DNA from 3 places in the Idiomarina sp. T82-3 genome. Region 1 is predicted to be linked to each of the others. Evidence: predicted binding sites of a transcription regulator. Region 1 holds the regulator's gene; each other region holds the start of a gene.
What was found. Region 1 encodes MetJ, which represses methionine synthesis genes. Its sites were predicted from a motif close to TAGACGTCTAGACGTCTA; they were not measured.

Region 1 (6,482 bases):
AAAGTTCACCGTAAGACAGTAGTTCTGCCTCGTGTTCGATAATTTCTTTACCCGCAACGAAGTCGCGGAAGCGTTGAAAATCCACAGTCGACTGCTCAAGGATAGGTGCCGCAAACTCGCTACCGAGAAGTTCGTGGATTAATCCTTGTTGGAACCGCTCCAGTTGGTCGAGTAAAATATCAGCCGTATCGCCAGACTCCTTTTGAGCTTTAATAATTGCTAAAATACGGTTAGTGGTATCACCCGCCGCCGAGACCACCACAACATCGCTTGCGCCTGCATATTCGGTTACAATGCGTGCCACGCGACGATAACAAAAAGCGTCAGCCAAACTACTGCCGCCAAACTTATGCACTTGAACGTTATCGGCTACCGTCCGAATCTGATCTAAGCTCGGCTCTGCGGTCATTGGCGATACCTCTCAAATAAATGAATTAACTGATGTAATGACTAAGGCTAAAACATCAAACGCCAAATGTCAGCAAATTTTAGCCATCTAGACGGATAAAATTTGACCTTCATCTGGGATTGAGTAAAATTCAATATAACTTATATGGTTTTTGACTAAGGCAGGACTCTCACGATGAAGTGGAATGGTGATTATATCTACCCCTATGCAGAGCACGGGCGTAAAAGCGAACAGGTAAAAAAGGTAACCGTATCAATACCGACTCGCGTGCTTAAAGTACTCACCGATGAGCGAACTCGCCGTCAAGTTAAGAACTTACGTCATGCTACGAACAGCGAACTACTCTGCGAAGCCTTTTTACACGCTTTTACGGGCCAACCGTTGCCGACGGATACCGATTTAGAAAAGACCAATCCAAATAAAATACCTAAGGCAGTACGCGAAGAATTAGAAGCACGAGGGCTTCCAATTCCTGCAGATGATGAACTCGATACGCCTTAATCTTGCATATAGTTTTCAGGTAGCGGGATTTTGGCAACACCAGAATCGACCGCTGCCTCTGCCACTGCCTTAGCTACGCGCTGACACAAGCGAGGGTCCATGGGTTTAGGAATGATGTAATCAGCGCCGAAAGTGAGTTCATCAATACCGGCTGCTTTTTTGACCTCATCAGGCACTTCCTCTTTTGCGAGCTGGCGGATGGCTTCAACCGCTGCAATTTTCATCTCATCGTTAATTGCGGTTGCACGCACATCTAAAGCGCCGCGAAACATGAACGGAAAGCACAACACATTGTTGACTTGGTTAGGGTAGTCAGAACGACCAGTGCCGATAATAATGTCGTCGCGAGTTTGCTGAGCTAATTCGGGCTTAATTTCTGGATCCGGGTTAGAGCAAGCGAACACGATCGGCTTATCAGCCATCAGTTTAAGCGTTTCTGGCGAGAGTAGGTCAGGTCCTGAAACACCGAGAAACAGGTCGGCCCCTTCAATGACTTCTTCGAGCGTCCGTTTGTCAGTGTTGTTTGCGAAGAGCGCTTTATATTCGTTGAGATCCTCGCGGCGAGTATGGATGACACCTTTGGAATCCAACATGTAAATATGTTCGCGTTGCGCACCACATTTGATAAGTAGCTCCATACAGGCGATGGCGGCGGCCCCCGCACCCATGCAAACAATATGGGCATCTTTAAGGGACTTACCTTGGATTTCAAGTGCATTCAACATGCCTGCAGCGGTCACAATAGCCGTGCCGTGTTGGTCATCATGAAACACAGGTACGTTACATTTTTCAATAAGCGCTTGCTCGATTTCGAAACACTCAGGCGCCTTGATATCCTCAAGATTAATACCACCAAATGTGTCGGCTATATTCGCCACTGTATTAATGAAATCTTGAGTAGTGCGATGGGAGACTTCAATATCGATGGAGTCTAATCCTGCAAACCGCTTAAATAACAGTGCTTTCCCTTCCATCACGGGCTTTGATGCCAGCGGCCCCAAGTTACCCAAACCAAGAATCGCGGTACCATTAGAAATAACAGCGACCATATTGCCTTTCGCCGTATATTTATAGGCATTGTCGGGATCTTCAGCTATGGCTCTCACTGGTTCCGCAACACCCGGACTGTAGGCAAGCGCTAAGTCTTTCGCAGAGTCAGCTGGCTTGGTGAGTTCAACTGAAATCTTACCTGGTGTGGGGTATTGGTGATAATCCAACGCTTTTTGGCGGAAATCTGACATTTAGGCAACCTGAAAAAATGAATAAAGGATGATGTATTAGGATAAAGGCAATTAGGAAAATAACAAATCTTACCTGCTTATGTGGACTCACTCAGATCATGCTAACTTTTGATGTGTTTAAAAACACACCAGTCAACTTTTCTTTAACAATGGTGTCTCTGAGCAGAGTAGATATGAAAAAAGGCGCCATTTGGCGCCTTTTTTGTAAAAATGGGCTGAAAAGCTCATTTTTATACGTTTTGCGTACCGGCAATTATTTTTTGCCCAAAGTACCAAAACGTTTCTTGAATTTGTCGACACGACCACCTGTGTCCATTACACGTTGCTTACCAGTGTAGAATGGGTGGCACTCTGAACATACGTCGATGTGTAGATCTTCTACGCGAGTAGAGCGAGTTTCAAATTCGTTACCGCACGAGCAAGTTACTTTGATTGCTTCGTACTTAGGATGAATACCTTGTTTCATGGGAATACCTCGAGTTAGGCCACATCGCTATCCAGTCGCCTCGTCTGCGCAGGACACCATGTGTAAAAAAACAACAATGTTTAAGAGCGCGGCATTTTATGCGATCTTCACTGATCATTCAAGAGGCTTATTACGCTTGTTTTATCGCTCATTGCGTTTCAGAATAGCGCTATGATAGACAGCCCTCACTACATTGAAGTGGCGTTACCGTTGCCGTTGCGGCGCAGCTTCACTTACCAATATGATTTGTCGGAACCGGCAGTGCTCGGTGCGCGTGTGCGGGTGCCTTTTGGTCAACGGCAATTGGTCGGCATTATAACGCAACTTAATGTTGCAGCGCCGAGCACGTTTGAAGCCAAGTCAGTGCTGGCACAACTAGATACCACCGCGGTATGGAAAGCCGAGCTGTGGCAACTTTTAAATTGGGCGTCAGATTACTATCAGCATAGTCTGGGTGATGTATTTGCTAATGCTTTACCCATATTGTTGAGACAGGGGAAACCCATCGGCTATGCGCCCGTTACTTATTATGAGTTGGCGCAGGATGCACCGAGTTCGAGTGATACTGCGCTTGACCGAGCGCCCAAGCAGAAGCAGTTACTCGGGCTATTAAGACAAGGTCGAGTCAGCGCAGCGCAACTTAAGCAGGCTCAGATTAGTACCACAGTCAGTAGCGCTGCTTGCGATAAAGGCTGGGTTAGACGCATTGAAGAAAGGCCTGAGCTTAATGCAGAACAACATTGGCAGATGGCGCTCAGCGAAGAACCACTCGCGGTTAACCAAGAACAAGCGGTTGCGCTTAGCGCAATTAAGCAAATATCTGGTCATGCAAGCTTTCTACTCGAGGGTGTAACCGGGAGTGGCAAAACCGAGGTGTATTTACAAGCTATCGAGCATGTCTTAGCAGCAGGTCGGCAAGTGCTAGTCTTAGTACCTGAAATTGGCTTGACGATGCAAACGATTAAGCGCTTTCGGCAACGTTTTGATGTTCCAGTCGAGGTCTTACACTCTAACCTTAATGATACAGAACGTCTTCATGCTTGGCTCAACAGTCGATCGAATCGGGCAGGCATTGTCATTGGCACACGCTCAGCCATTTTCACTCCGTTCGCTGATTTAGGCATGATCGTCGTCGATGAAGAGCACGACTTGTCCTATAAGCAGCAGGATGGATTTCGTTATCACGCTCGCGATATTGCGATTAAACGTGCGCAATTACTTGATATTCCGATCATTCTAGGCAGTGCTACGCCTGCGCTCGAGACCCTTAATAATGCCGTTAATCAGCGCTTTCACTGGTTGCAACTAACTCAACGCGCCGGTGTTGCAGAAAGCGTTGAGCATGAACTTATAGACTTGAAAGGTCTACCGATGCAGGCGGGCTTGTCGGAACCCTTGCTACAACAAATAGAACAGGAGCTAAGTAAGCATAACCAGGTGCTACTGTTTTTAAATAGGCGTGGCTTCGCACCTGCGCTGATGTGTCATGAGTGTGGGTGGATTGCTCAGTGTAAACGTTGCGATGCGTATTATACGTTGCACCAAGCACAACGGCGCCTACATTGTCACCATTGCGATAGCCAACGGCCTGTCCCAAAGCAGTGTGAGCAATGTGGCTCAACGCATTTAATATCGCATGGTGTGGGTACCGAACAACTCGAAGATTTTCTTAATCAACGATTTCCCGAGCACAGCGTTTTGCGGATAGACCGGGACTCTACACGACGCAAAGGCGAGTTAGACGCACACTTAAAATCGGCCTCCGAGCATAAACATCACATTTTGGTGGGTACCCAGATGCTCGCCAAGGGGCACCATTTCCCCAATGTGACTTTAGTCGCGCTGTTGGATGTCGATGGCGCTTTGTATAGCGCTGATTTTCGCGCGCCAGAGCGGTTGGCTCAGCTGTTTACACAAGTATCGGGTCGCGCGGGTCGAGCTCACAAACGCGGCCGAGTCGTGCTACAAACGCATCATCCCGAGCACGACTTAGTGCAAGATTTGCTAAATAATGGATACCAACACTTTGCGCTAACCGCTTTGGCTGAACGGCAGGCGACAGCGCTTCCCCCGTTCAAGCATTGGGCGCTGGTGCGGGCCGAAAGTACCGACAAAGCGCAAGTTGTCGAGGCATTGAATCATATGGCTGCTTGCTTACCCGAGGTTGCGGGCGTCATGGGCGTCGGTCCGATTCCCGCGTTAATGGAAAAACGAGCAGGTCGTTATCGTTATCAATGGATACTGCAGACGACATCGCGTAAACAACGCTATCAAGTCGTTAAATATTTACTCAGCCAGTGGGAAAACCTCAGTATTCTCAACCGTATACGATGGTCGTTGGACATTGATCCACAAGACTTCACATAAACGCGCAAAAACAGGTAAACTAACCCTCTTATTGTGAATCACTTTTTCTTTCCTTTTTAACGTTAATACAGGTAGTCGTGTCGATGAAAGAGCAACTTGAACAGTTAATTACTGATGCTGTGGGCCAATTAAAAGCTGACGGTATTCTTCCTACGGATCTAACCGTGAAGATTCAGTTGGACCGACCACGAGATAAGTCACACGGCGACTTTGCGTCCAATCTGGCGTTGATGCTGGCAAAGCCTGCAAAAATGAATCCGCGTCAATTAGCGGAAAAGGTTATTGAAGCGATTCCGGCGAACACGCTGATTGCCAAAACCGATATCGCTGGACCTGGCTTTATTAACTTTACGATCGCACAGGACCAGTTAAAGAGTCAGTTAACCACCATGCTGAGTAGTGCTGATCTCGGTATTCAGCGTGCTGAAAAGCCAATGACCATTGTTATTGATTATTCATCACCTAACCTAGCGAAAGAAATGCACGTAGGTCATTTGCGCTCGGCGATTATTGGCGATGCGGTATCGCGTACCGCCGAAATGTTGGGCCATAAGGTGATTCGCCAAAACCACGTAGGTGATTGGGGCACTCAGTTCGGGATGTTGCTGGCGCACATGGAAGAGCTGGATAGCGAAGCGGCTAACTATGAGCTCAGTAATTTAGAAACTTTTTATAAAGCTGCCAAAAAGCGCTTCGACGAAAGCGAAGATTTTGCCGAGCGGGCACGTGAATTAGTCGTCAAGCTACAGTCAGGTGATGACTATTGCTTGAAGCTGTGGAATCAATTTATAGATGTGTCGCTGACGCACTGTCAGGAAGTGTATGATCGTTTGGGTGTGAAGTTAACCCGTGACGATGTGATGGCCGAAAGTGCTTATAACGACCGTCTGCCCGGTGTTATCGAACATCTCAAAGAGCAAGGGCTGTTAGTAGAAGACCAAGGTGCGCAGTGCGTATTTTTAGACGAGTTTAAAGGTAAAGAAGGTGAACCCCTTCCAATTATTGTGCAGAAAAAGGGCGGCGGTTATTTGTATGCGACCACTGACCTTGCTGCAATCCAGTATCGTCAAAAAGAACTCGGTGGCGACTACCTGATGTATTTTGTCGATGCGCGTCAATCTTTGCACTTCGAACAGATCTTTACCTTAGCGCGTAAAGCCAAGTTCATTGAGGGTGATATTAAAACTCAGCATTATGGATTCGGCACTGTTATGGGTAAGGACGGGCGTCCTTATAAGAGTCGCGACGGTGGTGTGACTAAACTTGCTGATTTATTGGATGAAGCTGAGCGCAGAGCACTCGAACTGTTACAGCAGAAGAACTCTGACCTGACTGCTGAGCAGCAAGAGGCGGTCGCGAAAGTGGTCGGTATTAGCTCAGTTAAATATGCCGACTTATCAAAAAACAGAACATCGGATTATATTTTCGATTGGGATTTAATGCTCACGTTTGAGGGCAATACAGCGCCTTATCTACTTTATGCATTTACTCGCGTGAA
Region 2 (6,482 bases), on a different contig from region 1:
AAAATTTCTACCGCGGGTAACTTTTTGCCTTCTAAAAATTCAAGAAATGCGCCACCACCCGTTGATATATAACTTATCTTATCAGCGATATTAAACTGATCAATCGCAGCGAGCGTATCTCCGCCGCCAGCAATTGAAAAAGCCTCACTGCTGGCTATTGCATTCGCCATTGATTCGGTGCCTTTACTAAATGCCTCAAATTCAAAGACCCCAACCGGACCGTTCCATACGATAGTACCAGCTGCTTTCAGTTTCTCTGCCAGCATTTCTGATGTTTTAGGCCCAACATCAAATACCATATCTGAATCCTTGATCGATTCAACGGCTTTGGTCTCTGCTACTGTATCGGCGCTGAACGCCTGTCCCGTCACAACATCAACAGGCAACGGAATTTCTGCATTCTTTGCTTTGGCAGCCGCCATCAGACGTTGCGCCTCAGGCACTAAGTCTTTCTCGTACAAAGACTTTCCGACATTGTGCCCTTGGGCTGCGATAAAGGTGTTTGCAATACCGCCACCGACGATGAGTTGATCGACAACCGTCGAAAGCGATTCCAACACAGTAAGCTTTGTCGAAACCTTAGAACCGCCAACAATCGCGACCAACGGGCGTTTAGGGTTATCAAGTGCTTTACCGAGCGCATCAAGCTCTGCGGCAAGCAGCGGTCCGGCGCACGCCACAGGCGCATATTTTGCGACGCCATGTGTTGAGGCCTGGGCACGGTGTGCTGTACCGAAGGCATCCATTACAAACACATCACATAAGTTTGCCAATTGCTGAGCTAAAGCATCATCATTCTTTTTCTCGCCCTTGTTGAACCGCACATTCTCAAATACCACCACTTGCCCCTGCGCGACATCGATGCCATCAAGGTATTCCTTCGCTAAAGAAACCGGTTGCTCGAGTGCGTCGTTCAAGTAATCTGCTACAGGTGCCATCGAATATTGTTCTTCATACTCGCCCTCTGTCGGACGCCCGAGGTGCGACATCACCATCACTTTAGCACCCTTTTCGAGTGCCAATTTAATCGTGGGTAGTGCTGCTCTTAAGCGCGCATCCGAGGTGATCTTTCCATCTTTTACCGGAACATTTAAATCTTCCCGTATCAATACGCGCTTGTTTTGTAAGTCCAAATCAGTCATCGCTATGACAGACATTGAATCCCCTTACTCAGTTGAGTTTTATATAATTATTGCTGTGTCATTAATTCAGTCGTTTCTAACAAACGGTTAGCGAAACCCCATTCGTTATCGCACCAACATAAAAGTTTTACCAATCGACGATGACTCACACGCGTCTGAGTTCCATCAACAATGCACGAGTGCGGGTCATGGTTAAAATCAATCGACACCAAAGGCTCTTCAGTATAGTCGAGTATTGCTCGTAACCCTTTGGAAGCTGCATTTTTTATCAATCGGTTAACTTGTTCACCATCGACATCGGTTTGTAGCGTGACGCTTAAATCCATCGCTGTCACATTTGTAGTTGGAACACGTACCGCGATCGCCTCAAAGCGACCGTGTAAATGAGGTAATATGCGTTCAATCCCGCGTGCTAGCTTTGTATCGACAGGGATAATTGACCGTCCCGCCGCTCGTGTGCGCCTTAAATCAGGATGATAAGCATCGATGACTTGCTGATCATGCATTGCCGAGTGGATCGTAGTGACCGCACCTGATTCAATGCCAAAAGCGTCGTCGAGTAATTTGATCACCGGTACAATGCAGTTCGTTGTACAAGAGCCATTCGATACGATGCGATGCTCAGGCAATAATACATCTTGGTTGACCCCAAAAATGATAGTCGCATCCATATCAGGCGTGCCGGGTTGCGAGAACAACACCCGACTCACACCCGCGTTTAAGTAGCGCTCTCCGTCTGCATGGCTGCCAAACACACCCGTACAGTCAACAACGATATCAACGCCGTAAGCTTGCCATTCAACGTGCTCAATTTCGGTTTCGTGGCTCAACTTAATCGTATCGCCGGCAACGGTAAGATCGTCATCAGACAAAGTGACTGGAAATTGAAATCGACCGTGAGACGAATCGTACTTCAACAAGTGCGCCATCGACTCCGATGGCGCGGGCTCGTTCACCAAGACAATACTAAAGCGTTGCTGCCAGCCGCGCTCATAGAACGAGCGTAGAAAACTACGCCCGATCCTGCCGAAACCGTTTATTGCGATTCTCTTCGTCAATTCAAACCTCGTTTAGCTCGCCGCGCGAACAACCGCTTCCACGGTAATATCAAAGTGCTCAAAAAGTGCTTTAGCCGGAGCTGACTCACCAAACGAGTTCATACCAATCACAGTGCCGTCTAAGCCAACGTATTTACGCCAATAATCAGCAATACCGGCTTCAACTGCAACGCGCTTACGCACAGCTGAAGGTAATACGTGCTCGCGGTATTCGGCGTCCTGGTCATCAAATACATCCGTGGATGGCATCGAAACAACACGGACATTCATACCTTTTGCAGCCAATTGCTCACGTGCTGCAACCGCTAAGTCGACCTCGGAACCCGTCGCAATCAAAATAGAGTCTGGTGTGCCATCACAATCTTTCAGGATATAACCACCGCGGCTAATGTTATTCAGTTGCTCGGCATCGCGTGTTTGCTGCTGCATACCCTGACGGCTAAACACCAACGCTGTTGGTTTATCGTTGCTTTGCAACGCACTGCGCCAAGCGACCGCGGTTTCGACTGCATCGCACGGGCGCCAGCAATTGAGGTTAGGTGTTAAGCGCAGATTAGCCAATTGCTCAACAGGCTGGTGAGTTGGTCCGTCTTCACCTAAACCAATTGAGTCGTGGGTGTAAACGAAAATCGAGGGCTGCTTCATTAAGGCGGCCATACGCACTGCGTTGCGCGCATATTCCATAAACATTAAGAAGGTTGCACCGTAAGGCTTGAAGCCACCATGTAGCGTAACTCCATTCATTATCGCCGACATCGCAAACTCACGCACACCATAGAACACATAGTTTCCGTTCGCGTCGTCAGCTGTTACGCCTTTAGCACCCTGCCATAAGGTTAGATTAGACCCTGCTAAGTCAGCCGAACCACCAAGCAGTTCAGGTAGCTTCGGACCCACCTCATTCAATACATTTAACGACGCTTTGCGTGTTGCGGGGTTTTCAGGGTTAGCTTGCAATTGCTCAATGTAAGCCTGCAACTCGCTTTCAAAGTCGCCTGGCAACTCACCCGCTAAGCGACGTTTAAGCTCTGCTGCAAGTTCTGGGTAAGCCTGTTCATAAGCGGTCCAATGCTTATTCCACGAGGCCTCAATCGCATCACCCTTGTCTTTAGCGTCCCACGCTTGGTAAACATCCTGAGGCACTTCAAAGCGATCATACGACCAATTCAATTGCTTGCGCGCGAGTGCAATTTCGTCATCACCTAATGGCGCACCGTGGCAACTCTCTTGTCCTTGCTTATTAGGCGAACCAAAACCAATTACGGTTTTACAAATAATCAATGTAGGGCGCTGCGTTTCGCTGCGTGCGCTTTCAATCGCCTGCTTAATGGCATCGGCATCATGTCCATCAACATCACGAATCACATGCCAGTTATATGATTCAAAGCGTTGTGCAGTATCGTCTGTAAACCAGCCTTCGACTTCACCATCAATCGAGATACCGTTATCGTCGTAAAATGCGATGAGCTTGCCTAAGCCAAGTGTACCTGCCAATGAGCAAGCCTCATGAGAAATGCCTTCCATCAAGCAACCATCGCCCAAAAAGGTATAGGTGAAGTGGTCAACTACATTATGTTCATCACGGTTAAACTGTGCCGCCAGAGTTTTTTCCGCTAACGCCATGCCGACAGCATTTGCGATGCCTTGACCTAAAGGCCCTGTCGTTGTCTCGATACCCGGCGTATAACCATACTCTGGATGGCCAGGGGTTTTCGAATGTAACTGACGGAATTGCTTAATGTCGTCAATGCTAAGGTCGTAACCTGTTAAATGAAGCAACGAGTAGATGAGCATCGAGCCATGACCGTTTGACAGCACAAAGCGGTCGCGGTCGGCCCAACTGGGGTTATTTGGGTTGTGCTTTAAATAATCTCGCCATAATACTTCAGCGATATCTGCCATGCCCATTGGCGCCCCAGGGTGACCTGAGTTGGCTTGTTGGACGGCATCCATACTTAGAGCACGGATAGCGTTGGCGAGATGACGACGTTCAGACATGAAAAACCCCCGATTGGTGACACGCAATTAGATGAACCATAGTTGGTGCGCGTATTGTCCACAATTCGGGGGCTTCAAGCAAATTTATGGGCGAAAAATTCAACACCCGTAAATTAGATATCCTGCTTTAATGCATCGGCTTTATCAGTTTTTTCCCATGGAAATTCCTCTCGCCCAAAGTGCCCGTAGGTCGACGTAGCACGATAAATAGGCCGTTCCAGATCAAGCATCTGAATTAAACCGTAAGGACGCAAGTCAAAATGACGGCGTACTAACGCTATCAACTTCTCTTCACTGTGTTGCGAAGTACCAAAGGTATCAATACTGATTGATGTTGGCTCAGCAACGCCAATTGCATATGACACCTGAATTTCGCAGCGTTCCGCCAAGCCTGCGGCAACGAGGTTTTTCGCCACGTAACGTGCCGCGTATGCGGCGCTGCGGTCAACCTTCGATGGATCTTTGCCCGAGAACGCGCCGCCACCGTGACGCGCCATGCCACCGTAGGTATCCACAATAATTTTGCGCCCCGTCAAACCGCAGTCACCCATCGGGCCGCCAATCACGAATCGACCGGTTGGATTAATGTGGAACTTAGTATCACGGCTAACCCATTGTTCGGGTAGCACTGGCTTAATGATCTCTTCCATCACGGCTTCACGCAATGTGGCTTGGTCAATATCTTCACGGTGTTGGGTCGAAAGCACTACCGTATCAATTGCCACCGGTTTACCATTCTCGTATACAAACGTCAGCTGGCTTTTGGCATCAGGCCGTAACCAATCGAGCGTGCCATTTTTACGCATCTCTGACTGACGCTGAACAATGCGGTGCGCATAGGTAATGGGGGCTGGCATTAATACCGAGGTTTCATTAGATGCATAGCCAAACATCAAACCCTGATCACCCGCGCCTTGCGCTTCAGGCGATTCACGATCTACGCCTTGATTAATATCTTGGCTCTGCTTACCAATCGCGTTTAGTACCGCGCAAGAGTTGGCATCAAAACCCATGTCCGAATGTGTGTAACCGACATCACGGATGGCTTGACGGGTTAAATCTTCAATATCGACCCAAGCTGAAGTGGATATTTCCCCGCCCACTAATACCATGCCAGTTTTGACATAGGTTTCACACGCCACACGGGCGCGGATATCTTTTGCTAAAATTGCATCCAGTACGGCATCAGAAATCTGGTCCGCAATTTTATCAGGATGGCCCTCTGAAACCGATTCAGAAGTAAATAGGTGACGTGACATATGCCTACCATTCCTTTATTTTGATTAAAATAACTAGTACTGACGGCGTAATTTAACCGATCAATAAAAAAATTTCTACTTCTAGACGTCCAAAAGTCTGTTCATAGATAAGGATTCAATTAAGTCGTATGAGAGTTCCACGCATTTTTCATCCCGAGCCACTCACGGTCAACAGCACCGTATCGCTCAGTGATGACGCCTTTCAACACACCATCAAAGTGCTTCGCATGCAAGAAGGTCAGGCGCTTGAGTTGTTTTGTAACGATGACTTTAATTACGCAGCGGTACTCACTTCAGTCGCCAAGAAAAGCGCGCAAGTTGAAATTACTGGTGCCCAACTCAACAACACCGAGTCTCCTCTATTCGTTCACCTAGGTCAGGTCGTTTCACGCGGAGACAGGATGGATTTCGCCCTACAGAAATCAGTGGAACTCGGTGTTAATGCCATCACTCCGCTGTTCAGCGAGCGCTGCGGTGTAAAATTAAACGGTGATCGACTTGAGAAGAAACAACAACAATGGCAGAAAATTGTCATTTCTGCTTGTGAGCAATCCGGTCGCAGTCATGTCCCTGTCGTACTTCCTGCAATATCAGTCGATGACTTTGTAAAGACGCCGTTTGACGGTTTGCGGTTAACCTTAGATCCCTATGCGCAGGTACCTCTCAATCAGATTGAGGGCGCTAACTCGGCCCAGCGCATTCAGTTAATGATTGGTCCAGAGGGTGGTTTCACGGATATTGAAGTTGAACACGCTCGCCACCATCACTTTAAACCGATTCGTTTAGGACCACGTATTCTGCGAACAGAAACCGCTGCGATGACAGCTTTAGCAGCCATCCAGTATGAATTTGGTGACCTCAACGCCAGCAACGAATAAGGAAAATACCCATGAAGTTAGCCATGATTATGGATCCCATTGCGCAGGTAAAAACGGAAAAAGATACCAGTTTCCGACTGTTGCTCGAAGCACAGGCGCGCGGTTACCAAAGTTATTATATTGAAATGGCCGACCTGCTCATTGACT
Region 3 (6,482 bases), on a different contig from region 1:
GCGCAGTTAACATATTTGAAACAAACTGCTTTTATTCTTGCAAAAAGTGTGATATTTAATCATATGTGAACAAATTGTTGGGCAGTTTGTTTTGTGCGCTAATCCATAATTATAATGATACTGAGAGGTAGTCATGGACCATTCAGAAGAGCTTCAGAAAGTAAGTGAAAAATCATCGAAAGGACGCACAAGTAAGCGTAGGTGGCGTGAAATAGAACAATTAAAAGAAAAATACCTCTTACGCGAGGAGCTCACCGATATCGATTCTTCGTTTGATATCGATTTGGAAGAAATCGAGCTTCGTTAAAAGAAAAAGGCCGGCAAATTTGCCGGCCTTTGTCGTTCTTATCATAGCGTTTAGTCGTTGCTTTCTGGCTTTTTACGCAGTTGTGCAAGCATCTGCTTGAGCACCTTAGGTGCGCCGGCCACGATATGGCCGCTTTGAACATAATTGTGGCCACCTTCAAAATCAGTCACGATGCCGCCTGCTTCTCGTACAAGGAGGTCACCGGCCATCAAATCCCATGGCTTCAAGCCAAGCTCGAAGAAGCCATCGTAACGACCCGCGGCAACATAGGCGAGGTCGAGGGCTGCAGCACCAGCACGGCGCATATCCGCACAACGCTCAAATAAGCGACCAAACATCGCCTGATATTCATCGTAGCGATGTTTTGCTTTAAAAGGGAAACCTGTTGCGAGCAATGCACCATTAAGTTCTGTTAATGGTGATAAACGTAACCGACGGCCATTAAGCTGAGCGCCCGCGCCACGTGATGCGGTGAATAGTTCTTCGCGTACAGGATCGTAAACGACGCCTTGTTGCACCGTTCCTTTATGAACGACAGCAATAGAAATACAGAAGTGGGGAACACCGCGCAAGTAATTTGTTGTGCCGTCCAACGGATCGATAACCCACTGAAAATCGTTATCTTTACCCGTTTGCGTGCCGCTCTCCTCAGCGATAATACCGTGTTCAGGATAAGCCTTTTTAATGGTATTGATGATCGCTTGTTCAGCCGCCTTATCCATTTCAGATACCCAGTCGTTTGGGCCTTTGGCGGTTGCATCGATAGGTTGACCCTGATCGAATTCTTTAAGCAAAATTTTACCGGCTGCACGCGCTGCGCGCACCGCAATGTTTAACATCGGATGCATTTTCAAATTACCTGTGCTGTGAAAGAACGAATTTTAAGGTCGCGCATATTACCAGTGTTGAGGTAGAATGCGCAACTTTTCTACACTGGTTAAAATTAGATAAAGGCACTGTCATGCTCGATAACGTTCGAATTGTACTGGTGAATACCTCACATACTGGCAACATCGGTTCCGTCGCACGGGCGATGAAAACCATGGGTTTTAGCGATCTAGTATTAGTCGACCCGGTTTCGGAGCCGGACAGCCATGCATCGGCACTCGCCGCTGGCGCTACCGATATCTTAGCTAACGCGCGTATTGTTGAACGACTCGACCAAGCGATAGACGACTGTGGATTAGTACTTGCTACCAGCGCCCGTAATCGTACCCTTGACTGGCCGTTGCTCGGTCCGCGTCAAGCAGCAGGGCAGGTGTTAAGCGAAGCACCGAAATACCCTGTCGCCATCGTATTTGGTCGTGAAAACAGCGGTCTCACAAACGAAGAGTTGCAGCAAAGCCATTTTCATTTACATATCCCGACCAACCCCGACTATGGTTCGCTGAATTTGGCGATGGCCGTTCAAACCGTGTGCTACGAAGTGCGCATGCAGTTCCTTGAACAGGACGAAATGCCTGAAGTTACTCAAGCGTATCCTCGCGTTGAGGCACTCGAGCAGTTTTATCAACATTTAGAGTCGACGCTGACAGATACGGGCTTCATTATTCGCCAACACCCAGGGCAAGTTATGACCAAGTTGCGACGCTTATTTAACCGTGCGCGCCCCGAGGAAAACGAACTCAACATCTTGCGCGGTATCCTAGCTTCCGTGGATAAGCAAACGAAAAACTCGGGTTCTTAGAATACTTGACTAATTTAGTCGGAAAAGTACACTAATTAGGAGAACGATCACACTGAGTTATTAGAGGGGGAGATTGATGCGCCTGACTTCAAAAGGTCGCTATGCAGTGACAGCGATGCTCGACGTCGCGATGTTTGCAAAGCAAGCACCCGTGCCCCTAGCAGATATCTCAGATCGCCAAGGCATTTCGTTATCCTATCTCGAGCAACTCTTTGCTCGCTTACGTAAGCGGGGATTGGTTCATAGCGTGCGAGGACCTGGAGGTGGCTATCGCCTTGGGCGAGATGCCGACTCAATCTCTGTCGGTGCGGTGATCGATGCCGTTGACGAGTCTATCGACGCGACCAAATGCCAAGGCAAAGGTAATTGTCACAACGGTGAGCAGTGCCTGACCCATTCACTCTGGGAAGGGCTCAGTGATCGTATCGCACAATTTCTGGACGGCATTACCCTCGCCGAACTGATGGCCACTAAAGAGGTGGCGCAAATTGGCAACCGCCAAGTGGGTGACAACAACCAGAAAATAGAGCTCAATGTGCTGTAATAGCGGAGAGTTGTTTTGAAACAGCCTATCTATCTTGATTATGCGGCAACCACGCCCGTGGATAAATCCGTCGCAGATGCCATGATGAAGTACTTAACAGCGGATGGCGTTTTTGCCAATCCGGCATCGCGCTCGCACCGCCTCGGTTGGCAGGCGGAAGAGGCAGTCGACATCGCGCGAAATCAAGTTGCGGATTTAATCAACGCCGATCCGCGTGAAATCGTTTTCACCTCGGGTGCGACAGAATCGGATAATTTAGCATTAAAAGGTGTCATGCATCAGGCGCGTAACAAGGGAAAGCACCTAATTACGGTGGCGACAGAGCACAAAGCCGTTATTGATCCGGCATTGCAGCTTGAGCGCGAAGGTTTTGATGTGACGTTTTTATCGGTTGATAAAGACGGCTTGATAGATAGCCAAGCATTACAACAAGCGATGCGCGAGGATACGGTATTAGTCAGTGTGATGCATGTAAACAATGAGCTGGGTGTTATTCAAGATATCCCAGCGATCAGTGCATGTTGTCGGGAAAACAACGTACTTCTGCATGTCGATGCTGCGCAAAGTGCCGGTAAACTGCCACTTGATGTAGAACAACTTGGTGTAGACTTGCTTTCTATATCGGCACACAAAATGTATGGGCCAAAAGGAATAGGTGCGCTCTATGTGCGTCGTAAACCTAAAGTACAACTTGAGGCTGAAATGCATGGGGGTGGGCATGAACGCGGCATGCGTTCGGGTACCTTGGCGACCCATCAGATTGTTGGTTTAGGCGAAGCGGCGCAGCTTGCCCGTCAACGCTTAGGAGATGATCGTGAACATTACCGTGCGTTGAGCCAGTTGTTTCTCGATAAATTATTAGCGGAGCCTGGCATTAAATTGAATGGTGATGTATCGCAACGCGTACCCAATATCATGAATTTACGCTTTGCTAATGTAGAAGGTGAGTTATTGCTGATGTCGTTAAAGGACTTAGCGATTTCTTCAGGGTCAGCCTGTACATCCGCGAGTGTAGAGCCTTCTTATGTGCTGCGCGCGATTGGTTTATCCGATGAACTGGCACATGCATCGCTCAGGTTTAGTTTGGGCCGCGACACCACCTTGCAGGAAATGGAATATGCCGCGGACCATGTACTGAACACCTATCGCGTGTTAGCTGCGCAGTAATTCAGCGAAGGTTTTACGGAATTTTGCCAGCTTAGGTGAAATAACCGCTTGGCAATACGGGTTCTCCGGATTGCGATTAAAGTAATCATCATGGTAATCCTCGGCACTGTAGAAGGTGTCGAGCGGTGCAACTTCTGTCACAATCGGATCTTCAAACACCACATCATTTTCGAGTTCATCAATGAGTTCAAGCGCGATCTGTTGTTGCTCGTCATCATGATAAAAGATAGAAGTGCGGTATTGTGTGCCCACATCGTTACCTTGACGATTCACTTGCGTGGGATCGTGCAAGGTAAAAAAGATTTCCAAAATCTGACGATAACTAATAATCGACGGATCAAAAGTTAACTGTACAACTTCCGCATGACCGGTATCGCCATTGCAGACCTGTTTGTAGGTCGGATTCTCGGTTGTGCCGCCAGTGTAACCTGACTGCGCCGATTCAATGCCTTTAAGTTGATTAAATGCGGATTCAATACACCAAAAACATCCACCGCCTAGGGTAGCTTTTTGGAACTGGGTCGTATTCGACATCTGACGGACTCCTTTTGGACGTCTATAAGGCTAAACGTTTTTCGATAGTAGCTGAGAACGAGTTAAAAAACAATCAATAGATATTCGATTTTTTCTGAGATCTAACGTATAATTCGCGCGGAAATTTTCACCTCTGGTTAAATACCCATTTTGGAGTAAAAAAGATGGCTTTAGAGCGCACTTTATCAATTATTAAGCCCGACGCGGTTGCGAAAAACTTAATCGGCGCAATCTATAATCGTTTCGAAAGCGCAGGTCTGCGTATCGTAGCGTCAAAAATGATGCACTTGAGCAAAGAACAAGCTGAAGGCTTCTATGCAGAGCACAGCGAGCGTCCTTTCTTTGGCGCGTTAGTTGAATTCATGACTTCAGGTCCAATCGTAGTTCAAGTATTGGAAGGCGAAGAAGCTATCCTGAAAAACCGTGAAATCATGGGTGCAACGAACCCAGCAGACGCATTGGCAGGCACGCTTCGCGCAGACTATGCTGAAACTATCGACGAGAACGCAGTACATGGTTCTGACGCAGCTGAAACTGCAGCACGCGAAATCGCGTACTTCTTCAGCGATGAAGAGATCTGCCCACGTACTCGATAAGTCTTACGCAAGACTGATCGTTTAACGAATAAAATCGTGCGCCCTTTGGCGCACGGTACTTTTTAGATACAGGAAATTTATGACCAACGCTATCGATAAAAAAGTGAATCTTCTAAACCTGAACCGCGATGGAATGAAAGCCTTTTTCAAAGAGATGGGCGAAAAACCGTTCCGTGCCGATCAGGTCATGAAATGGCTCTATCACTTTTGTGTCGACGACTTTGATGAGATGACCAATCTCAACAAAGGACTACGCGAGAAGCTCAAACAATGTGCTGAAATTCGCGCACCAGAAATTCGCGAGCAGCAGCAATCGAGCGATGGCACGATTAAATTCGTCATGACATTGTTTGATGGTCAAGATGTTGAAACTGTTTGGATCCCAGAACGTGACCGCGCCACCTTGTGCGTTTCATCACAGGTAGGCTGTGCTCTTGAGTGCACTTTCTGCTCAACGGGCCAACAAGGTTTCAACCGTAACCTCAACGTAGCGGAAATCATTGGTCAGGTGTGGCGTGTTAATCAGCTACTCGGGGCCTATGGTAAAACAGGTATCAAGCCTGTGACTAACGTCGTCATGATGGGCATGGGCGAACCGCTGCTCAATCTCAACAATGTGGTGCCAGCGATGGACCTCATGATGGATGATTACGGTTTTGGTTTGTCTAAACGTCGAGTTACCTTGAGTACCTCAGGTGTGGTACCGGCATTGGACAAGCTACGCGAGCAAATCGATGTAATGCTCGCTATTTCGTTGCATGCGCCTAACGACGAGCTGCGCAATGAAATCGTACCGATTAATAAAAAGTACAACATCGAACAGTTTTTAGCGTCGAGTCGTAAATACGTTGAGCAGTCAAAAGCTCAGCATAAAGTGACGGTTGAGTATGTCATGCTCGATCACGTAAACGACTCGATGGACCAAGCGCATGAGCTCGCTCGTACGCTTAAAGATACACCGAGCAAAATCAACCTGATTCCGTTTAATCCATTCCCAGGTTCCGACTATGGTCGTTCGAGTAATTCGCGCATTGACCGTTTCGCTAAAGTATTAATGGACTATGGTTTTACTGTTATGGTTCGTAAAACTCGAGGCGACGATATCGATGCCGCATGCGGTCAGCTCGTAGGCGATGTTATCGACCGCACTAAGCGTATCCTAAAACGTCAGCAAGCGCAGCGCGGCGGTGATGCTATTCAGGTTAAGTCAGACTAGACAGTGATGAATACCTATGCCTTGAGTGACTAAGTAAGGAGTAACTTCAATGCATAGGTTTATCCTAGGAGCGATAGGATTTGCTTTAACGGCCTGTTCTGTTTCCACTGATGAAACGGTAGTGGATGCCCATTTGAGAGCGGGAATGGCTTATTTAGCCCAGAACCAGCTTGACCACGCCGAACGGCACTTTAAACAGGCATTTTTGGCAGACCCAAAGCGAGTAGACACTGTGTTAGCCCTAGGACACTGGTATTTACGTAAAGAACGTGTCAATTCTGCGTTGCTACTTTACCAAGAAGCATTATCATGGCAACCTATGAGCGGAGTTCTGCACAACAACTATGCCGTAGCGCTGTGTCTATCAGGTCAGCAGCAAGCCGCTCAGCGTGCATTTGCGCAAGCCCAACGATTAGGCGCGCAAGCGAGCC

Region 2: the regulator MetJ is predicted to act here: its motif matches at 5,532-5,549, upstream of metK (methionine adenosyltransferase).
Region 3: the regulator MetJ is predicted to act here: its motif matches at 4,255-4,272, upstream of msrA (peptide-methionine (S)-S-oxide reductase MsrA).

The regions. Positions count from the first base shown of each region.
Region 1 covers NZ_LSBQ01000016.1:38,859-45,340, reverse strand. The annotation lists gene AWU56_RS09915 (bifunctional aspartate kinase/homoserine dehydrogenase II) at 1-409, opposite strand, end outside; gene metJ (met regulon transcriptional regulator MetJ) at 584-910, shown strand; gene AWU56_RS09905 (malic enzyme-like NAD(P)-binding protein) at 907-2,151, opposite strand; gene rpmE (50S ribosomal protein L31) at 2,405-2,617, opposite strand; gene priA (primosomal protein N') at 2,789-4,984, shown strand; gene argS (arginine--tRNA ligase) at 5,068-6,482, shown strand, end outside.
Region 2 covers NZ_LSBQ01000002.1:61,137-67,618, reverse strand. The annotation lists gene AWU56_RS01505 (phosphoglycerate kinase) at 1-1,157, opposite strand, end outside; gene epd (erythrose-4-phosphate dehydrogenase) at 1,190-2,200, opposite strand; gene tkt (transketolase) at 2,213-4,198, opposite strand; gene metK (methionine adenosyltransferase) at 4,312-5,457, opposite strand; gene AWU56_RS01485 (16S rRNA (uracil(1498)-N(3))-methyltransferase) at 5,586-6,335, shown strand; gene gshB (glutathione synthase) at 6,347-6,482, shown strand, end outside.
Region 3 covers NZ_LSBQ01000001.1:73,167-79,648, reverse strand. The annotation lists gene AWU56_RS00325 (DUF3545 family protein) at 134-307, shown strand; gene suhB (inositol-1-monophosphatase) at 358-1,155, opposite strand; gene trmJ (tRNA (cytosine(32)/uridine(32)-2'-O)-methyltransferase TrmJ) at 1,269-1,994, shown strand; gene iscR (Fe-S cluster assembly transcriptional regulator IscR) at 2,071-2,538, shown strand; gene AWU56_RS00305 (IscS subfamily cysteine desulfurase) at 2,554-3,705, shown strand; gene msrA (peptide-methionine (S)-S-oxide reductase MsrA) at 3,691-4,239, opposite strand; gene ndk (nucleoside-diphosphate kinase) at 4,404-4,835, shown strand; gene rlmN (dual-specificity RNA methyltransferase RlmN) at 4,915-6,051, shown strand; gene AWU56_RS00285 (tetratricopeptide repeat protein) at 6,101-6,482, shown strand, end outside.